3 regions of the Mesorhizobium sp. WSM4308 genome follow, and region 2 is predicted to be linked to each of the others. Evidence: riboswitches for the same ligand, from Rfam matches in the RefSeq annotation. Region 2 holds a riboswitch; each other region holds the start of a gene.
What was found. A riboswitch is a leader RNA that binds a small molecule or an ion and turns the genes downstream of it on or off. The one in region 2 is predicted to bind cobalamin.
Positions count from the first base shown of each region.

Region 1: it holds a riboswitch for cobalamin, as region 2 does, so the genes downstream of both, CK227_RS19975 (DUF1636 family protein) here and CK227_RS03325 (aromatic ring-hydroxylating dioxygenase subunit alpha) in region 2, are expected to answer to the same signal.
Region 3: it holds a riboswitch for cobalamin, as region 2 does, so the genes downstream of both, CK227_RS20850 (DUF1636 family protein) here and CK227_RS03325 (aromatic ring-hydroxylating dioxygenase subunit alpha) in region 2, are expected to answer to the same signal.

Region 1 is NZ_NSFW01000010.1:144,025-149,896, reverse strand. It holds gene CK227_RS19995 (phosphatidate cytidylyltransferase) at 1-141, shown strand, start outside; gene CK227_RS19990 (iron ABC transporter permease) at 224-1,273, opposite strand; gene CK227_RS19985 (ABC transporter substrate-binding protein) at 1,273-2,220, opposite strand; gene CK227_RS19980 (ABC transporter ATP-binding protein) at 2,268-3,056, opposite strand; gene CK227_RS19975 (DUF1636 family protein) at 3,053-3,451, opposite strand; cobalamin riboswitch at 3,542-3,748, opposite strand; gene CK227_RS19970 (class I SAM-dependent methyltransferase) at 3,957-4,604, opposite strand; gene CK227_RS19965 (substrate-binding domain-containing protein) at 4,778-5,767, opposite strand; gene CK227_RS19960 (ABC transporter permease) at 5,839-5,872, opposite strand, start outside.
Region 2 is NZ_NSFW01000002.1:87,162-93,033, forward strand. It holds gene CK227_RS03305 (phosphoenolpyruvate carboxykinase) at 1-695, shown strand, start outside; gene arfB (alternative ribosome rescue aminoacyl-tRNA hydrolase ArfB) at 777-1,214, shown strand; gene CK227_RS03315 (alpha-ketoglutarate-dependent dioxygenase AlkB) at 1,305-1,934, shown strand; gene CK227_RS03320 (hybrid-cluster NAD(P)-dependent oxidoreductase) at 2,030-3,124, opposite strand; gene CK227_RS03325 (aromatic ring-hydroxylating dioxygenase subunit alpha) at 3,145-4,392, opposite strand; cobalamin riboswitch at 4,506-4,707, opposite strand; gene CK227_RS03330 (DUF680 domain-containing protein) at 5,202-5,399, shown strand; gene CK227_RS03335 (DUF680 domain-containing protein) at 5,472-5,675, shown strand; gene CK227_RS03340 (DUF680 domain-containing protein) at 5,743-5,872, shown strand, end outside.
Region 3 is NZ_NSFW01000011.1:61,873-67,744, forward strand. It holds gene CK227_RS20840 (cobaltochelatase subunit CobN) at 1-659, opposite strand, end outside; gene cobW (cobalamin biosynthesis protein CobW) at 678-1,715, opposite strand; gene CK227_RS20850 (DUF1636 family protein) at 1,718-2,146, opposite strand; cobalamin riboswitch at 2,186-2,392, opposite strand; gene CK227_RS20855 (winged helix-turn-helix domain-containing protein) at 2,422-3,621, opposite strand; gene CK227_RS20860 (NADH-quinone oxidoreductase subunit A) at 3,955-4,320, shown strand; gene CK227_RS20865 (NADH-quinone oxidoreductase subunit B) at 4,311-4,892, shown strand; gene CK227_RS20870 (NADH-quinone oxidoreductase subunit C) at 4,897-5,502, shown strand; gene CK227_RS20875 (NADH-quinone oxidoreductase subunit D) at 5,512-5,872, shown strand, end outside.

The sequences.
Region 1 (5,872 bases), on a different contig from region 2:
TCGGCCATCAAGCGCGACCAGGGCGTCAAGGACTGGGGCCATCTGATAGAAGGCCATGGCGGCATGATGGACCGTACCGACAGCCTGATCTTCGCTGCCCCCATCTTCTTTCACATCGTGCGCTATTTCTGGACGGTCTGAGACGGCAAGCCCTGGCCTCTTTGTTTTAACGCAATTCCGGACGGAAAACCGCTTCACACTTTTCCTGGAATTGCTCTTGCGGTCAGAGCCGGTTTCTCACGACCAGCGTGACGACGAAGAGGGCGCCGAGCGAGCTGGTGATGATGCCGATCGGCAGTTCCTGCGGCGGCAGCAGGGTCCGCGCCAGAAGATCGCTTGCCAGCAATAGCACCGCCCCGAACAGCGCACAGCTGGCGATCAGGCGCAGATGCAAGGGACCGGCCAACGGCCGCGACAGATGCGGGATCATAAGCCCGACAAAGCCGATGACGCCGGCAACCGAGACGAGAATTGCCGTCGAAAAGGCGGCGACGAGAAACGTCGCCCTGCGCATCCGCGCCACCGGCACGCCAAGGCTTTCGGCGGCACTTTCACCCGCAAGGAAGGCGTCCAGCCTGCGGTGGTTCCACACCCCGTAGGCTGCAATCGTGCCGGCGCCCAAGGCGCCTAGCCAGACATTGTCCCAGCGCGCCAGCCCGAGCCCGCCCATCGTCCAGAACAGCACCGAGTGGGCGGCGCGCTGGTCGCCGGCAAAAACTAGATAGTTGGTCAAGGCCGTGAACAGGAAGGAAACGGCAAGGCCGGCGAGGATCAGCCGTTCGGGCCCCTGCCCCCTCACCCGCGCGACCAGCAGCAGGACGATGCAGGCGGCCAGTATGCCGCCGGTGAAGGCAGCGACCGGCAAGGTCCAGATGCCGAAAGTGTCACCAAAGACGGTGATGACGGAAACGGCACCGGCCGCCGCCCCCGACGACAGGCCGAACAGGAAGGGATCGGCAAGATCGTTGCGGGTCACCGTCTGCAGCAACGCGCCTGTTATGCCGAGGCCGCCGCCGACACAGACCGCCAGGATCGTGCGCGGCAGCCTGAGATCGACGACGATCTTGCCGGCCGGGCCAGACACCTGGTGTTCGTTCAATCCGACGGCCTGGCCAAGCGAGGCGATGACGTCGGTGAGTGGGATCAGCGTCGAACCATAGGCGATCGACAGCAGCACGAGGGCGACGATCGCCATCGTGCCCGCCACCATCGCTAGCGCGAATGCCTTGTGTCCCGAAAGCGCGCCGGATTTATGCCCAGGGGCAACAAGCATCAGAACGCTTCCGGATGCATCGCCCTGGCGATCTTGCCGATCGCCTCGATGTTTGCCGGCCCGGGCGTCAGTTCGGCATAGCGCAGCGCCACGAAGCGCTCGTTCTTGACCGCGTCCGTCTCCTTCATCGCCGGGTGCGCCTTCAAGAAATCGAGCAGTTTCTTGTAGCCGCCGCCATCCTGGTAATCGAGCAGGATGAGGAACTGCGGATTGCGCGACGCCACGGTTTCCCAGTCCGTGTTGCCCCAGCTGGTGTCCATGTCGGCCATGATGTTGTCCCCACCCGCGGCCGCGATCATGGCGCTCGGAATGGCGAATTTGCCTGATGTGAACGGCTTGTCCTCGCCGGAATCATAGAGGAATACTCGCGTCCCCTTGCGGTCGCCAACCTTGGCGATGATTTCCGCGAGTTGCGCCTTCCAGCCGGAGACAAGCTTCTCCGCGTCCGCGTCCTTGCCGAAGATCTTGCCCAGCTTTTCGACATCGCCATAGAGCAGGTCCATCGAGGCGGCCGGACGGTTCTTGTCGAGATGGACGCAGCTTTCGGTCAGCACCAGCGTCTTGATGCCGTGCGGGGCGAGCGTGTCGGGCGTCACGTCGCCACCCGGCTTCATGCCATAGTACCAGCCGGCGAAGAAGAAATCGGGCTCGACGGCGACGAGGTTTTCGAGCGTCGGGTATTTGGGCGCCAGTTCCGGGATGGAACCCTGCTCGGCCTTGAACTCGGGGCCGACTTTGTACCATCCGGTGATGCCGGTCAGGCCGACGATCGACGGCTGCAGCTTCAGCGCGAAGGCCATTTCGGCCATGTTGAGATCATGGATGACGGCGCGCTTGGGCGGCGCGTCGAAGGTCAGCGGCTTGCCGCAGCTGTCGACGGTGACCGGGAAGGCGAAGGCTGCCGGGGCCAGCAGCAAGAAGACGAGCGCCAGGGCGAGGCGTTTCACGGATTTTGCTCCTTGGCTGAACAGTGTCGGATGAGGGATGGGCTCGATCAGGATGGCGGCGCGGCGCGGTTCGGAACATCGAACACCGTGAGTTCGCGGTCTTCGGTCGGATGGCGCAGGCGAAACACGTCGACGCCGAAAATCTCGCGGATCAGCTTTTGCGTCAGCGCTTCGCGGGGTGCCGCCAGCGCATGCAGCCGCGCCTCGTTCATCACCGCGACCCTGGTGGCGAAGGGCGCCACCAGAGCCAGATCGTGCAGCACGGCGATCACCGTCATGCCGAAGCCGGCCACGAGCTCGAGCAGCTCGCCGCGGGCGCGCGGATCGAGATGGTTGGTCGGCTCGTCGAGGAACAGCACTTTCGGTTGCTGCGCGATGGCGCGCGCCAGTTGGGCGCGCTGGCGTTCGCCGCCCGACAGCGAGCCGATGGTGCGGCCAAGCAGCGGCAACAGGCCGGTCCGGCGCAACGCGTCGACGACGATGTCGCGCTCCTCGCTCCTGCGTCTCAGGCCGGCATGCGGGACGCGGCCGAGCTCGACATAGTCGATCACCGCCAGCCGCGGGTCCGGCTGGTCGGTCTGGCCGACGACGGCGATATGCAGGGCCCGCTCGGCGGTCGCGATACGGTCCAGGCGGCGCCCGCCAAGCTTCACCTCGCCCGCACTTGGCCTGAGCATGCCCGACAGCATGCGCAGCAGCGTGGTCTTGCCGGCGCCATTGGGGCCGATGATGGCAAGGCGATCGCCCGAGGCCACCGACAGGCTGACGGTGTGGACCAGATGCCGGCCATTGACCATGGCGCTGAGGTCGCGCGCTTCGAGGAGTGGCATTGTCATCGGCTGTTGCCCGGAAACTTGGCCGGCCCGGGAATGCGGGCCAGTGTCTTGCCGGCCAGTCGCGGCGGACGTTGTCCGGAATTGCACCAGCCGTCGGCGAGCGAGGCGTAAAGTCGGGCAAATCGCAGGAGATCGCCGGCGTCGGCCTCGGCGTCGATGGAGCCGAAGAGATAGGAGGCCTTGCCCGGCGCCTGGAAGGCCACCGTCAGCGGCCGCGCGCAGCCCGCCATGCATTCGACGCCTTCGACCGTGAAGCCATGCGCCACGGCGGGTTCATGGCAGGCTGCGAGCCGGGAGCGCAAATCCACGCAGAGGCTTTCGCCCGACCTGATGCCGGTCGGAACGTCGCGGCAAAGCGTGCACACGATGATACGATGATCGATGGCGCCGTCCAACTTTCCGTCACTTTCAAAACTGGCGACGGAAGGATGTTGGCGAGCCGGCCGACAAGACCGACGTCCACGCCTCCTCCCGGCACACCCCGTCCGGTCAACTCAGTTGATGGCAGGTCTCCTGGCTCGCGGGTCTCGGCGCAATCCAGCCTTCCCAGCCTTGCCGGCCAGTGGCATGTCGGATCTTGCTCACCGCTTACAGTTGCGGGGGCAGCCACGGCCTCGACCTTTTGAGGTCTCACCGTGTTCCCTTTTCACCCCTTGCCTTTCGGCGCGGGGACCATCAGGCACCCACCGTAGATTTCCGTCGATCGCATCGCAATGAGTTTTTTGCGACGCCGTCGCCACATGCTCCATATGTAATAACATTACGTTTGAAGCGATGTTTCGCGGCGATGTCAACCCCTGTCGTCGCGCAATGCGGCTTCGGCGCGGCTGCGGTTATTCAGCCGCGAGCGGTCACCAGGCAGCAGGCATGACACCTGGCCGCGGTCGCCGAGGAACCGGCCTATAGCTTTCTGAAAAAGCCTGACAGAATATTCGGACCCGCTTCGCCCGGCCGCAGTCTGATCCCGTCTTCAAAGCAATTCAGCGTCACGCATTCGAAGCCGTAATGCGCGAGGAGCGCCACCAGCGAGTCACGGTCGAAATGGTGCAGGTGCTCGTTGGGCAGACGCATGCGCCACGCCCGGAACCACGCTTCGCCGTCGGCGCCGAGTTCACGCCAGCGGCAGTAAGGGACGGCGATGGCCAAGTGGCGGGTCTGAAGGCGGGCGAGGAAACCCAGATCCGGAATGTGCTCGAGCACGTCGAACATGGCGACCAGATCCCACGAGCCGGCGAGCGCCTCGTCCCAATCGACAAAGCGGACGCCCTCGGGCAGCGGAAATCTGGTGATGTCGCAGCCGGCACAGTCGGCAACCCCGGTAATTTTGGCGGCCTCGACAAAGGTGCCGGTGCCATAGCCAATCTCCAGCACGGACCGCGGTAGTTCACCGGTGATCCCCAGCACCCAGCCAAGCCGCTGATAGCCGAGCTTGATGGTCCGGTCGCTCAGATCCTCGTAATAGGAAATGTGCTGCTTGTCGTATTTGATCGGTGTGACGTCGATCTGGTGAATCACGCCAAACCGGTCGGCCTCGTAATTATCCAGCATTCGCGCCCCCTTGGGATTACGGATCCTTACATGACGGGGCTAAACGCAAAGTAAGCGACTGGGGTGGCGGGCCGAAGCTGGCACGAGCACGACCAGATCTAGCAATAGCAAAAAAGCAAAGCCCCGCGCGGGGCCTTGCTGTCTCAACCTCAGCGCCGAGCTCTAATCGCCCCTCACTTCCCCATCAACTGCTTGGCATTCTCCGCCGTGATCGCCGTCGTCTCGACCGTTACCGTCGGCTCCACCGAGGTCGAGCAGTCGAGCAGGATCTTCTTCGACATCTCGATCGCTTCCTTCGCACCCGTCGGGTAGGTGAAGGTTGCCGCCCAGTCGCCCTTGGCGACGGCCTCGATGCCGCCGGCCGGTCCAGGCAGGCCGTCGGTGCCGATGATCTTGACGTCCTTGCCGGCTCCCTTGGCGGCAAGCAGCGCGCCGGCCGCCATCATGTCGTTGGAGGCATAGAGCACCTTGATGTCGGGATGCGCCTGCAGCATGGCGGCAAAGGCGGTCTGGGCTTTGTCCGGCACCCAGTCGGCGGCCTGCTCGGCGACGACCTGGATCTTGGCATTCCCCTTGACGCCGTCCTTGAAGCCGTTCAGCCGCTCCACCGCCGGCGTCGAGCTCGGCAAGCCTTCCAGCACCGCCGCCTCGCCGCCATCCGGCAGCAAGGTCTTGGCGGTGTATTTGCCGGCCTCGAGCGCGATCTTGTAATTGTCGCCGCCGATGAAGGCGGTGTAGTCCTTGCCGGGATCGCCGACCGTCTTGCGGTCGAGCTCGATGACCGGGATGCCGGCATCCATGGCGCGCTTCACCGCCGGCGTCAGCGGTGCCGCCTCGAAGGGCGAGATCAGCAGCAGATCGACTTTCTGGGTGATGAAATTGTCGACCTGCGAGGTCTGCGTGTTGACGTTGCCGGCGCCGTCGGCGATCTGCAGCGTGAAGCCCGGCACGGCCTTGGCTGCCGCCGTCAGTTCGTCATTGACATGCTGGCGGTAGGGTTCGGCGTTGTTGGCCTGCGAGAAGCCGATGATGAACTGGCCGTCCTTGGCGCAGGCCTTGACCATCGGGTCGGCGGCCTGGGCGGCTCCTGCAATGCACAGGCCCGCGCCTGCCAGAAGCACGGCATGAAGCGTGTTCCTCGTTCCTTGTCTTATGGTTTTCATACTCGCTCTCCTCCTCGTCGGGCCGGGGGGCCAGACCTTGGTTTGACTTCGACTTTGTTGCCGCCTTCCTCCTAACGACCCAAACCCTCGCGGCGGCGAACGAGG
Region 2 (5,872 bases):
CCGACGGCGTGCCGGACTTCAACGATGGCCGCCTTACCGAAAACACACGCTGCGCCTATCCGCTCGACTTCATCCCTAACGCCTCGAAGACCGGGCGCGCCAGTCATCCCAAAAACATCATCATGCTGACCGCCGACGCCTTCGGCGTGATGCCGCCGATCGCGCGGCTGACCCCGGCGCAGGCGATGTATCATTTCCTCTCCGGCTATACGGCCAAGGTGGCCGGAACCGAAAAGGGCGTCACCGAACCCGAAGCGACGTTTTCGACCTGTTTCGGCGCTCCGTTCATGCCGCGCCACCCCTCGGAATACGGCAATCTGCTGCGCGAGCTCATCGCCAGCCACGGCGCCGATTGCTGGCTGGTCAACACCGGCTGGACCGGCGGCGCCTACGGCACCGGCAAGCGCATGCCGATCAAGGCGACACGCGCTCTGCTGGCCGCCGCGCTCGACGGCTCGCTGAAGACAGCCGAATTCCGCACCGATGCCAATTTCGGCTTCGAGGTGCCGGTGGCGGTGCCTGGCGTCGATAGCGCCATTCTCGATCCGCGCTCGACCTGGGCCGACAAGCCCGCCTATGACCGCCAGGCGGCAAGACTGGTCGGCATGTTCGCCGTCAACTTCGAGAAATTCGAGCCGCATGTCGATGCAACCGTCATGGGTGCGGCGCCACGCATGCAGGAAGCGGCGGAGTAATCGTCACGTCGCTCAGCACCATTGAAGGCCCGATTTCGATCGGGCCTTTTCTTTTGTCCGCCGCCGCGCCATGACTGCGGCATGCCGATCGACGACGACATCATCATATCGGGCGAAGCCGTGATCCATCCCGGTGACCTGCACGAGGATTTCATCCGCTCGTCGGGGCCGGGTGGCCAGAACGTCAACAAGGTGGCAACCGCCGTGCAACTGCGCTTCGACGCGGCCGGCGCGGCCGGCCTGTCGGAACGCGTGCGTGCCCGCACGATCAAGCTTGCCGGCCAGCGCGCCACCAAGGACGGCGTCATCGTCATCGAGGCCGGGCGCTTCCGCACCCAGGAGCAGAACCGGGCGGACGCCCGGGCGAGGCTCACGGCGCTTGTCGCCAAGGCAGCCGAACCGCCGCCGCCACCCCGCAAGAAGACGCGCCCTTCGAAAGGCGCGGTGGAGCGGCGGCTGAAGAGCAAGGCTGGACGCGGCACGATCAAGAAGCTGCGCGGCCGCGTCGGCGACGACTGATCCGTCTGCCAGAACGTTTTCGGGTCGTTGTCAGCGCCTCCGTGTGGCATTCTTCAAGGTCAAAGCAGCAACCGGATTATCACCGACCTCATGCTCGTTTTGCCCAAAGGCGTCCGTCACATGCCGGCCCATCTCTCCCGCGCTGTTCAGGAGGCGCTGGTCGAAGAGGTGAGAGGCATCGTCCAGCAGGCCCCGCTGTTCGTCCCTGCCATGCCGCGCACCGGCAAGGAGATGAGCGTGCGCATGACCAATTGCGGCCTGCTCGGCTGGGTCACCGACAAGGAGCGCGGCTATCGCTACCAGCCGACGCATCCGCTGACCGGAGAGCCATGGCCGCCGATCCCAGAGGGCCTGCTCGATCTTTGGCGGCAGGTGTCGGGCTATCCGAATCCGCCGGAGGCCTGTCTTATCAATTTCTACACGGCCGACGCGAAGATGGGCCTGCACCAGGACCGCGACGAGGCCGATTTCTCGGCGCCTGTCGTCTCTGTCTCGCTGGGCGACGATTGCCTGTTCAGGGTCGGCCAGACGACGCGCGACGGCGCCACCAAATCGTTCAGGCTGAAGAGCGGCGACGTCGTCGTGCTCGGCGGCGAGGGCCGTCTCGCCTTCCACGGCGTCGACCGCATCTATCCCTCGACCTCGGCGCTGCTCAAGAACGGCGGCAGGATCAATCTGACGCTGCGGCGGGTGACGAAGCCGAACGAGAACGCCTTATAAGCCGATCCTGACGCGCGCCCTACCGAGGTCGCCAGGGTCTTGGAAACAGCCGCAACTGCTTGGCAAGGCTGCCGCGCCGGGGCCGCCCGACGCTGTCACGCCTCGATTTCGAGAGCCGAAAGCGGCTTCGAGCAGCAGGCGAGGATGAAGCCGTCATCTATCTCGTGATCGAGGATGCCGCCATTGTGGCTCATCTCGACGGCGCCGGAGACTTTCTTCACCTTGCAGGTTCCGCACAGGCCGAATTCGCAGGCCGCGGGGATCCGCACACCCGAGGAACGCGCCGTCTGCAGCACGGTCTGGCCGGCGATGCACTCGGCATCGACATCCGAAAGCGCGAAGCGGATCGGGGTTGCCTCGATAGGAACGGCAACGTCTTCCCCAGGCGATGCGAACGGCGCCGGGACTTCCTCAACCGCGGGGGCGGCAAAGCTCTCCTGATGGTATTTCGTCATGTCGAAGCCGGCGGCTTCAAGCATGCCGCGCACGGCGCGCATGAAAGGATCCGGACCGCAGCAGAAGATCTCGCGTTCGCGGAAATCGGGCGCCAGCAGCGGCAGCCGGATCGCGTCGATGCGGCCCATATGGCCATACCAGCCCTCGCGGCTCGACCGCTCCTCGATCATGAAGCCGAGCGACAGGCCCGGCATATGGCCGCCGAGCAGTTCGAGTTCCTTGCGGAAGATGATCTCTTCGGCGCGCCGCGCGCAGTTGACGAAGCCGACATCGGTCCATGGCGCGCAATCGTTCAGCCAACGCAGCATCGACATCATCGGCGTCACGCCGGAACCGGCCGAGATGAACAGATATTTGGCCGCCGGGTGGCTGTGCAGCGAAAAGTCGCCGCTCGGCCCATAGGCCTTGACGTGCGATCCGGGCACAAGGTGTTCGAACATCCAGCGTGTGCCGATGCTGCCGGCCTGCGCCTTCACCGTCACCGCGATCGAGAACGGCCGTGACGGCGACGACGACAGCGTATAGGTGCGCATCAGCGGTCCGTCCGACGTCGGCAGTTCCAGCGTCACGAACTGGCCCGGCTTGTAGCGGAACCAGGTCTGGTTGTCGGAGCGGAAGGTGAAGGTCTTGACGTCAGGCGCCTCGTCGCTGACGCCGATCACTTCCAGCACCTGCAGCCTGTCGTTCCAGGGCGCCATCTGATCGAGATGGCGATAGAGGCCAAGATCCGTCATCGCGTTCATCCCCAAACCTCTCAGGCGACACTGCGCAAAGCCGGCCGGCCGTCTTCGGCAAGCCGTGGGCCGATGAAGGACGCGTACCATTCGACAAACTGGATCACGCCGCCCTCGTGCAGCTCCGAATAGGGGCCGGGCTCATAGGCCGGCGACAGAATGCCGAAGGCGTTTTCCTCGACGATGCGGCGATCCTGGTCGTTGGTCTCGGTCCAGACATGGGTGAGTTCGGCAAGATCGTAGTCGACGCCCTCGACTGCGTCCTTGTGCACCAGCCATTTGGTCGTCACCGCGGTTTCCGTGGCGCTGATCGGCACCACGCGGAAGGTGACGGCATGGTCGCCGAGGATGTGGTTCCACGTCGTCGGATAGTGATAGAGCAGCAAGGAGCCGATGCGGTCGGCCGAGACGCTGTCGGACAGGTTCTTCTTCACCGCCCGCTTGCCCGTCATCGTGTAGCTGACCGCATCGCGCAGCAGCGGCGCGCGGGTGGCGCGGTATTGCCCGGCCGGATCGATGCGGAACTTGCTCGGCAGCCCGGCCGCCTCGCATTTGGCCCAGTGTGCCAGCATTTCCGGATCTCTGTCGGCGCCTTGCACGCCGGTCACCGTCGGGGCTTCCGGGAAGGTCTTGCACAGTTCCGGGTGATTGCCGGCGCAATGATAGCACTCGCGGTTGTTTTCCCAGACGAGCTTCCAGTTGCCCTTCTCGACGATCGTGCTCTCGAAGGCGATCTTTGCTTCGCTGAGCCGGTGCGGCTTGAGATAGGGTTCGATCATCGCCCGCATCGGCGCGAAGTCGGCGGGTTCCTTGGCCAGGCAGATGAAGATATAGCCGGCCACGCTTTCGCAGGCGACCGGCTTCAGGCCGAACTGGCTTTTGTCGAAGCCGTCTGCCATCTGGCGGGCAAACAGCAGCCTTCCGTCCAACTCATAGGTCCATTGGTGATAGGGGCAGACCAGCTTGGCGGCCATGCCCTTGTCGGTGTTGCAGACGCGGCTGCCGCGGTGGCGGCAGGAATTATGGAAGGCGTTGATCTTGCCCTGCTGATCGCGCACCAGCACGACAGGGTAGTCGCCGATCTGTACGGTGATGAAGCTGCCGGGCTTGGGCAGTTCGCAATCATGGCCGACGAACAGCCAGTCGCGATACCAGATCAGCTCCATGTCGAGCTTGAAGAAATCGGGATCGGTATAGAAGGGCTGCTCGAGCGAGAAGCCCTCTCTGCGGCCATTCAACAGCCTCAGCATATCGTTGCGCGCATCCATGTCCTGTCCTCATACTTCAAGGACTGAACTGGTGGTGATTGAGGAAGGATGAGACGCAGCTCGGCGAAAGCCGGGCACGCGCGATCCGCCTCTTGACCGCCCACCGCGATCAGTCGAGTTCAAAAATCTCGGGCTGGTTTCCGGGCTCTGGAGTGTCCTTGCGGACGGTCGCGACACCTTCCCAGGCTTTTGCCCAGTGGTCTCCCGTTGCGACTTGAACTCCACCACCGTTGCGGGGGCAGCGCCGGATTTTGACCGGCTTCCCAATTCTCCGCCCCGTCGTCACGAAGCGGCACCTGAGATGACATGATCTAATCACGACAGCGTTTGCGACATCGGCATGAAAGCGACATCGTATCCATGCGGCGCGACACGCATGCGCAACGATCAGGTCACGGGCAGCGGTCACGAAAATCGCCTCCGCCGATAGCTGTGCCGGCTGTCAAAATCGACCCGGAACTGGGGCAAAAGAGGTTAACGGTTTCGAAAAGTGACTATTAGCAGACTCTAAAATCGAACCGAACGGTTCGTTTCTGTTGACGGTGCGTGCAGGACGGTGTGAACGATGGACCTCCGATACAGTCTGTGACCTTGCGGCTGGCGTTTACTAAGTGGTTGATATCAACAAGAAAAATGCATGGCTCGGAAGCCCTGGCACAATTTCAAGTGGTGGATTCTTGGTCCACACGGAACAACTTCGTGATTGGAAACGGCGAACTGGCTTTCCCACATCGGGCCTGTCCGAACGACGCGATTTCAATCCCAAGACACGCCGCTAGACGGACGGAAAAAATACTGGAGTACCAAAAATGAAAAAGATTGTTCTCACTGCCGCCGCCCTTCTGGCTATTTCCGGCAGCGCCTTTGCTGGTAGCGACCACTATGGTTCGAATGCCGCCGCAGCCACGGCTGTCGACAGCTCGTACACCGCTTCGACCAACAAGTCGGAGCCGGCTGCTCAGACGCCTGCCCAGGGCGCCGATCGCAACCTCTTCGGCAACAACTAACAACAGATCCCGGCCGACAGCGGGCTTTTCGCCCGCCGCTCTGGCCGACCTTGAGAAATTCAGGAGACTAACATGAGCAAGATCATCCTTGCTGCCGCCGCCGTCCTGGCCATTTCCGGCAGCGCCTTCGCTGGCAGCGACAACTACGGTTCCAACGGTGCCAACCAGTCGGCCGCTGCGGCCGACCATTCCTACACGGCTTCGGTCGACAAGTCGGCTCCGGCCACCCAGCTGCCTGCTCAGCAGGGCGCTGACCGCAACCTCTTCGGCAAGTAATGCCGGTTTACGGGAATGGCGGCGATGCCGGCCATTCCCGTGAAATCCAGAAATTCAGGAGACTAACATGAACAAGATCATCCTTGCTGCCGCCGCCGTTCTGGCCATCTCCGGCAGCGCTTTCGCGGGCAGCGACAATTTTGGTTCCAATGGCGCCAACCAGCCCGCCGTGACTTCGCCCGCCGCAACTTCGATTG
Region 3 (5,872 bases), on a different contig from region 2:
TCAAAAAGCGCGTCGATCGGAGCGACGTCGGCGGCGAGAAGCATCGAGCGGTAGAAGAGAATGGACACGACCTTTCCCTCGCCCTCGAGGGGGAGGGGGACGACGCCGCGGCCTGGCTCGTAGTAGCCGGCCTTCGGCACCGCCACCGGCTCAACCACAGCCGCGTCCTGCCCAGCCAGCCTGGCCAACCTCTGGACCAGCGCGCCCATATTGGCCGGGCCGCCCTCGCGGAAATAGCCGAGCAGGGCGTCCAATTCCCGGCGCTGCAGCGTCGAGGCTTCGATCAGCCTGATATCCTCGTCATGGCTTTCGCCCGGCAGCAGCGCCAGCTTGATGCCGCGCTCGCGGGCGGTCGAGGCCAGCTGGTCGCAGCCATAGCGCCACCAGTCGTAGCCGCCGAGGATGCGCACCAGGATGATCTTGGCGTGGCGGGCGACGCTGTCGATCCAGAGGTCGACGGACATCGGGTGGCGCAGGTCGCGCAGGGCGGCCAGCCGCATCGAGGGTAGGCGGGCGGCATCCGCCTTCCAGGCCGCCGCCAGTCCCGCGAGGTCGCTGTCGGTGAAGGACAAGGCCACGATATCCGCGGGCGTCTGCCGCAGATCGACCGGCTCGGCGAGATCGTCGAGCGAGGCGGAGGTCGTGGTGAGGATATGCATCGCGGCCCGTGTCTGAAATCAGCCGGCGAGTATACGCTCGATTGCCGGGCGGTTCAGCCCCTTGAGGCCGATGACGACCAGGCGCGAACGGCGGTCGTCCTCGGCGGTCCAGGCGCGGTCGTAGTAATGATTGACGCGCGGGCCGACCGCCTGCAGCAAGAGCCGCATCGGCTTGCCGCCGACCTCGACGAAGCCCTTCACGCGCAGCACGTTTTCCTGTTCGGCGGCGGCGGCGACGCGCTGTGCCAGCTCATCCGGATTGGCGATCGAGGGGATGTCGACGATGAAGGTGTCGAAGTCGTCATGCTCATGGTCGAACGCGCCGTCATGATGCGACTTACGGTTCTCGATGTCGTCCTCGACGGCGAGACCGAGCCCGAGCAGCACGGAGGGATCGACCTTGCCATGCGAGGTCGGCACAATCTTCACGGCACGGGCGGAGTGTTCGCCGATGATGGCGTTGGCGCGGGCCGAGCCGGCGGCGTCCATCAGATCGCTTTTCGACAGGATGATCAGGTCGGCGCAGGCGATCTGGTCCTCGAACAGTTCCTCGACCGGGTCGTCATGATCGAGGCTGTCATCTTGCGCACGCTGCGCCTGCAAGGCGTCCATGTCGTTGGCGACACGGCCTTCGGCAAGTGCGGGACCATCGACCACAGCGATCACGCCGTCGACGGTCACGCGGCTTTTCACCGTCGGCCACTGGAACGCCTGGACCAGCGGCTTGGGCAGGGCGAGGCCCGAAGTCTCGATCAGGATGTGATCGACCTTCGGCGTCAGCGACAGGATCTGGTCGAGCGCGGGCACGAAATCGTCGGCCACGGTGCAGCAGATGCAGCCATTGGCCAGTTCGACGATGTTTTCCTCCGGGCAGGTGTCGATGCCGCAGCCCTTCAAAATCTCGCCGTCGATGCCGATGTCGCCGAACTCGTTGACGATGATCGCAATGCGCTTGCCGCCGGCGTTCTCCAGGAGATGGCGAACCAGCGTCGTCTTGCCGGCGCCGAGGAAGCCGGTGACGACGGTGCAGGGGACGCGGGTGACGGAAGCGCTCATGATCAGTCCTTCAACAAGTCGAGGGGAGGAATGCGGGCAACGAGGCCGCGCTTAAGAGAAGCAGGCCGGCCGCGCCATGGAATGAGGCCGTCCGTCGAGGTGGCGAAGAGTTTGGCGCCGGCGACGAGGTCGGCGCCGCTGGTCACGGTCAGGTCGCCGAAGACGTAGCTCCAGCAGCCGTCGCGCAGGATCGCGGCGCTCAGCCGGCGCTTGCAATTGCCGAGACATTCGACCGTGTGGATGCGGATGTTTCCATCAGATGCGGCGCGGCGTGTGTCGTCAGCCAAGAGTTCGCCGGCGCGGGGATGGGCGTCGGAGCCAGTCTCGTCGCGGCACGAGGCGCAGACGATCACCGTGACGCCGGCCAAGGCTTCGCCGTCGGCGGACGAATTGTCCTCTGTGCCAGCCGAAAAACTGCCGTTCTGGTCCAAAAAACCGGGCTCCTTGCCCGGAAACCCGCCGGGCGATCGGATTCTTTTGTCGCAGACGGCAGGTCTCCTGGCTCGCGGGTTATCGCCTTGGGTGCCGCCTTCCCGGGAACATCCCAGTGGCTTTCGGCCTTGGCTCGTCGCTTACAGTTGCGGGGACAGCCGCGGATTTGAGATTTTTCACCTCTCACCGCATTCCCTCTTAGCCCCTGCCGTTGCGGGCAAGGGACCGTCTGGAGCGGATTTAGGCTTTTGCAGGCAGCGGTGTCAACGCACGGCTACGACATGGCGATGTCGGCAAGCGCCAGGCCCAAATCGCCGGCAGGCGTCACTTCCATGCGTTCGAGGCCGAGCCAGCCTTGCATCTGCTTCAGTTCCTCGGAGAGCTGCGCGGCGGTCTCGGGCGGTGCCTTGGGCTCGGCGTAGGCGGCGTGGACGCGCAGGACGCTGGCAGGCCGGTCGGCCTTGAGGTCGACGCGCGCGACGATCCTGTCGCCGAGCAGGAAAGGCAGGACGTAGTAGCCGTATTGGCGCTTCTCGGCCGGCGTATAGATCTCGATGCGATAGTGGAAATCGAACAGCCGCTCCGAGCGCGAGCGCTCGAAGACGACCGGGTCGAACGGCGCCAGCACGGCGCGGGCCTCGATCTTCCGGGGCAGGCGGGCGTCCTTATGAAGGTAGGCCGGCTTGTCCCAGCCTTCGACGCGCACCGGCAGCAGTTCACCTAACTCGACCAGTTCCTCCAGCCGGCCCTTCATGTCGGCCGGCGACAGCCGAAAATAGTCGCGCAAATCGCCCGATGTCGCCACCCCATGGGCGCGGGCGGAAATGCGCAGCAATTCGCGGTGCGCGTCCTCGGCTGGCGGCACGGGCAGGTCGAGGATCGCCTGCGGCAGCACGCGCTCGGGCAGATCATAGAAGCGCTCGAAGCCGCGGCGGTGCGCCGTGGTGATGCGGCCGGCCCAGAACAGCCATTCGAAGGCGTGCTTGGCATGGCTCCAGCCCCACCAGCCGCCCGAACCTTTCTGGCCTTCCAGCGCCGAAGCCGCGATCGGGCCGCGCGCGACGACCTCGCGGTAGATCTCTTCTATGTAGGCGGCATGCTCGCGGCCCCATTTGGCCAGGCCCAGATACATCTCGTCGCCCTGCTCGGCGCGCTGCATGCGCCAGCGCATCAGCGGGTAGGTCTCGACCGGCAGGAACGAGGCCTCATGCGCCCAGTATTCGAAGACCGTGCGCTTGCGCGTCACGGCGGCATTGTCGAGTAGAGCGAGTGGGTAGGGGCCGAGCCGCGAATAGAGCGGCATGTAATGCGCGCGTACCACCGCGCTGACGGAATCGATCTGCAGCAGGCCGGTGCGGGCGAGCACACGGGCAAAGTGGCGGCGATCGGGTGTGCCATTTGGGCGGGGATCGAGAAATCCCTGTGCGGCGAGCGCAATACGCCGGGCGGCGGCAAGCGAGATCTTTTCCTTCATGCAACTGTCACTCTAGGGGCGTTTCGACCGAGGTCCGACGGGTGATTCCAGCCCATGCTAGCAGGGTTTTTGCGGCAACCCTGTCAGGAGAGAAAAGTGGAGTAAAAGGCGAAGGAAATCAAACAGGAGGGGATCGGACCAGTTTCTCCGGATATGCCGTCCAGGCCGGCGTTTTGAACAAGGTTTGACTTGCTTCGCTGGAAGTGCTGCGCTAACCCTCGCCGCGTTGCAGCATAGGCCCCTTAAAACGGTTCAGCGGTTAATCTGTCACGCTTCCGCATTAAGGTCCGGTGCTGTAATCAAAGTGGATTGGCGCCAACGGAAAGCCGCTGCATGAACGCACTTCTCAGTTCGTACCTGCCCATCGTCCTGTTCATCGGCGTGGCGCTGGTCGTCGGCCTGGCGCTGCTGGCCGCACCGTTCCTGGTGGCCTACCGCAATCCCGATCCCGAAAAGCTTTCCGCCTACGAGTGCGGTTTCAACTCGTTCGACGATGCCCGCATGAAATTCGACATCCGCTTCTACCTGGTGTCGATCCTGTTCATCATCTTCGATCTGGAGGTGGCCTTCCTGTTTCCCTGGGCCGTGTCCTTCTCGAAGATCGGCATGCTCGGTTTCTGGTCGATGATGGTGTTTTTGGCAGTGCTGACCATCGGCTTTGCCTATGAATGGAAAAAAGGAGCGCTGGAATGGGATTGAACGACAGTTCAGGCACCCTCGTCGCGCCGAAGCCGAAGGGCATCATCGATCCCAACACCGGTCGGCCGGTGGGGGAGGACGATCCCTTCTTCCTCGAAATCAACAATGAGCTCGCCGACAAGGGGTTCCTGGTCACCTCGACCGAGGCGCTGATCACCTGGGCGCGCAGCGGCTCGCTGATGTTCATGACCTTCGGTCTGGCATGCTGCGCAGTCGAGATGATCCACACCTCGATGCCGCGCTATGACTCGGAGCGCTTCGGTGTCGCGCCGCGCGCGTCGCCGCGCCAGTCCGACATCATGATCGTCGCCGGCACGCTGACCAACAAGATGGCGCCGGCGCTGCGCAAGGTCTACGACCAGATGCCCGAGCCGCGCTACGTCATCTCGATGGGCTCCTGCGCCAATGGCGGCGGCTACTACCACTATTCCTATTCGGTGGTGCGCGGCTGCGACCGCGTCGTGCCGGTCGACATCTATGTGCCCGGCTGCCCGCCGAGCGCCGAAGCTTTGCTCTACGGCATTCTTCTCCTGCAGAAGAAAATCCGCCGCACCGGCACGATCGAACGGTAAATCCATGGCCGCATCCCTTAGCGAACTGTCGACCTATCTCGGCGAAAGGCTGATTGGTCGCGTCAATGACGCGGTGCTCGCCTATGGCGAGCTGACCATCCATGTCGAGCCGCGCGACCTCATCGAAGTCGTGACCTTCCTGCGCGACGATGCGCGCTGCCAGTTCATCTCGATCATCGATGTCTGCGGCGCCGACTATCCGTCGCGGGCCAAGCGCTTCGACGTCGTCTATCACTTGTTGTCGCCGAAACAGAATGTGCGCATCCGCGTCAAGGTGCAGGCCGACGAGGAGACGATGGTGCCCTCGATCACCGGCGTTTATCCCGGAGCCGACTGGTTCGAGCGCGAGACCTACGACCTCTATGGCGTGCTGTTCTCCGGTCATCCCGACCTGCGCCGCCTTTTGACCGACTATGGTTTCGAAGGCCATCCGCTGCGCAAGGATTTTCCGCTGACCGGTTTTGTCGAAGTGCGTTACGACGACGAAGCCAAGCGCGTCATCTACGAGCCGGTCGAACTCAAGCAGGAATTCCGCAATTTTGATTTTCTCTCGCCATGGGAAGGGACGGATTACGTCCTGCCGGGCGATGAAAAAGCCAAGACGAATTGAGGCGCCAGAATGGCTGAAACCTCCGTCCGCAATTTCAACATCAACTTCGGCCCGCAACACCCTGCGGCGCATGGCGTTTTGCGCCTTGTGCTGGAGCTCGATGGCGAGGTCGTCGATCGCGTCGATCCGCATATCGGGCTGCTGCACCGCGGCACGGAAAAGCTGATCGAGGCAAAAACCTATCTGCAGGCCATCCCTTATCTCGACCGGCTCGACTATTGCGCGCCGATGAACCAGGAGCACGCCTTCGCGCTGGCCGCCGAGCGCCTGCTCGGCATCGAGGTGCCGAAGCGCGGCCAACTGATCCGCGTGCTCTACTGCGAGATCGGCCGCATCATGTCGCACATCCTCAATGTGACGACGCAGGCGA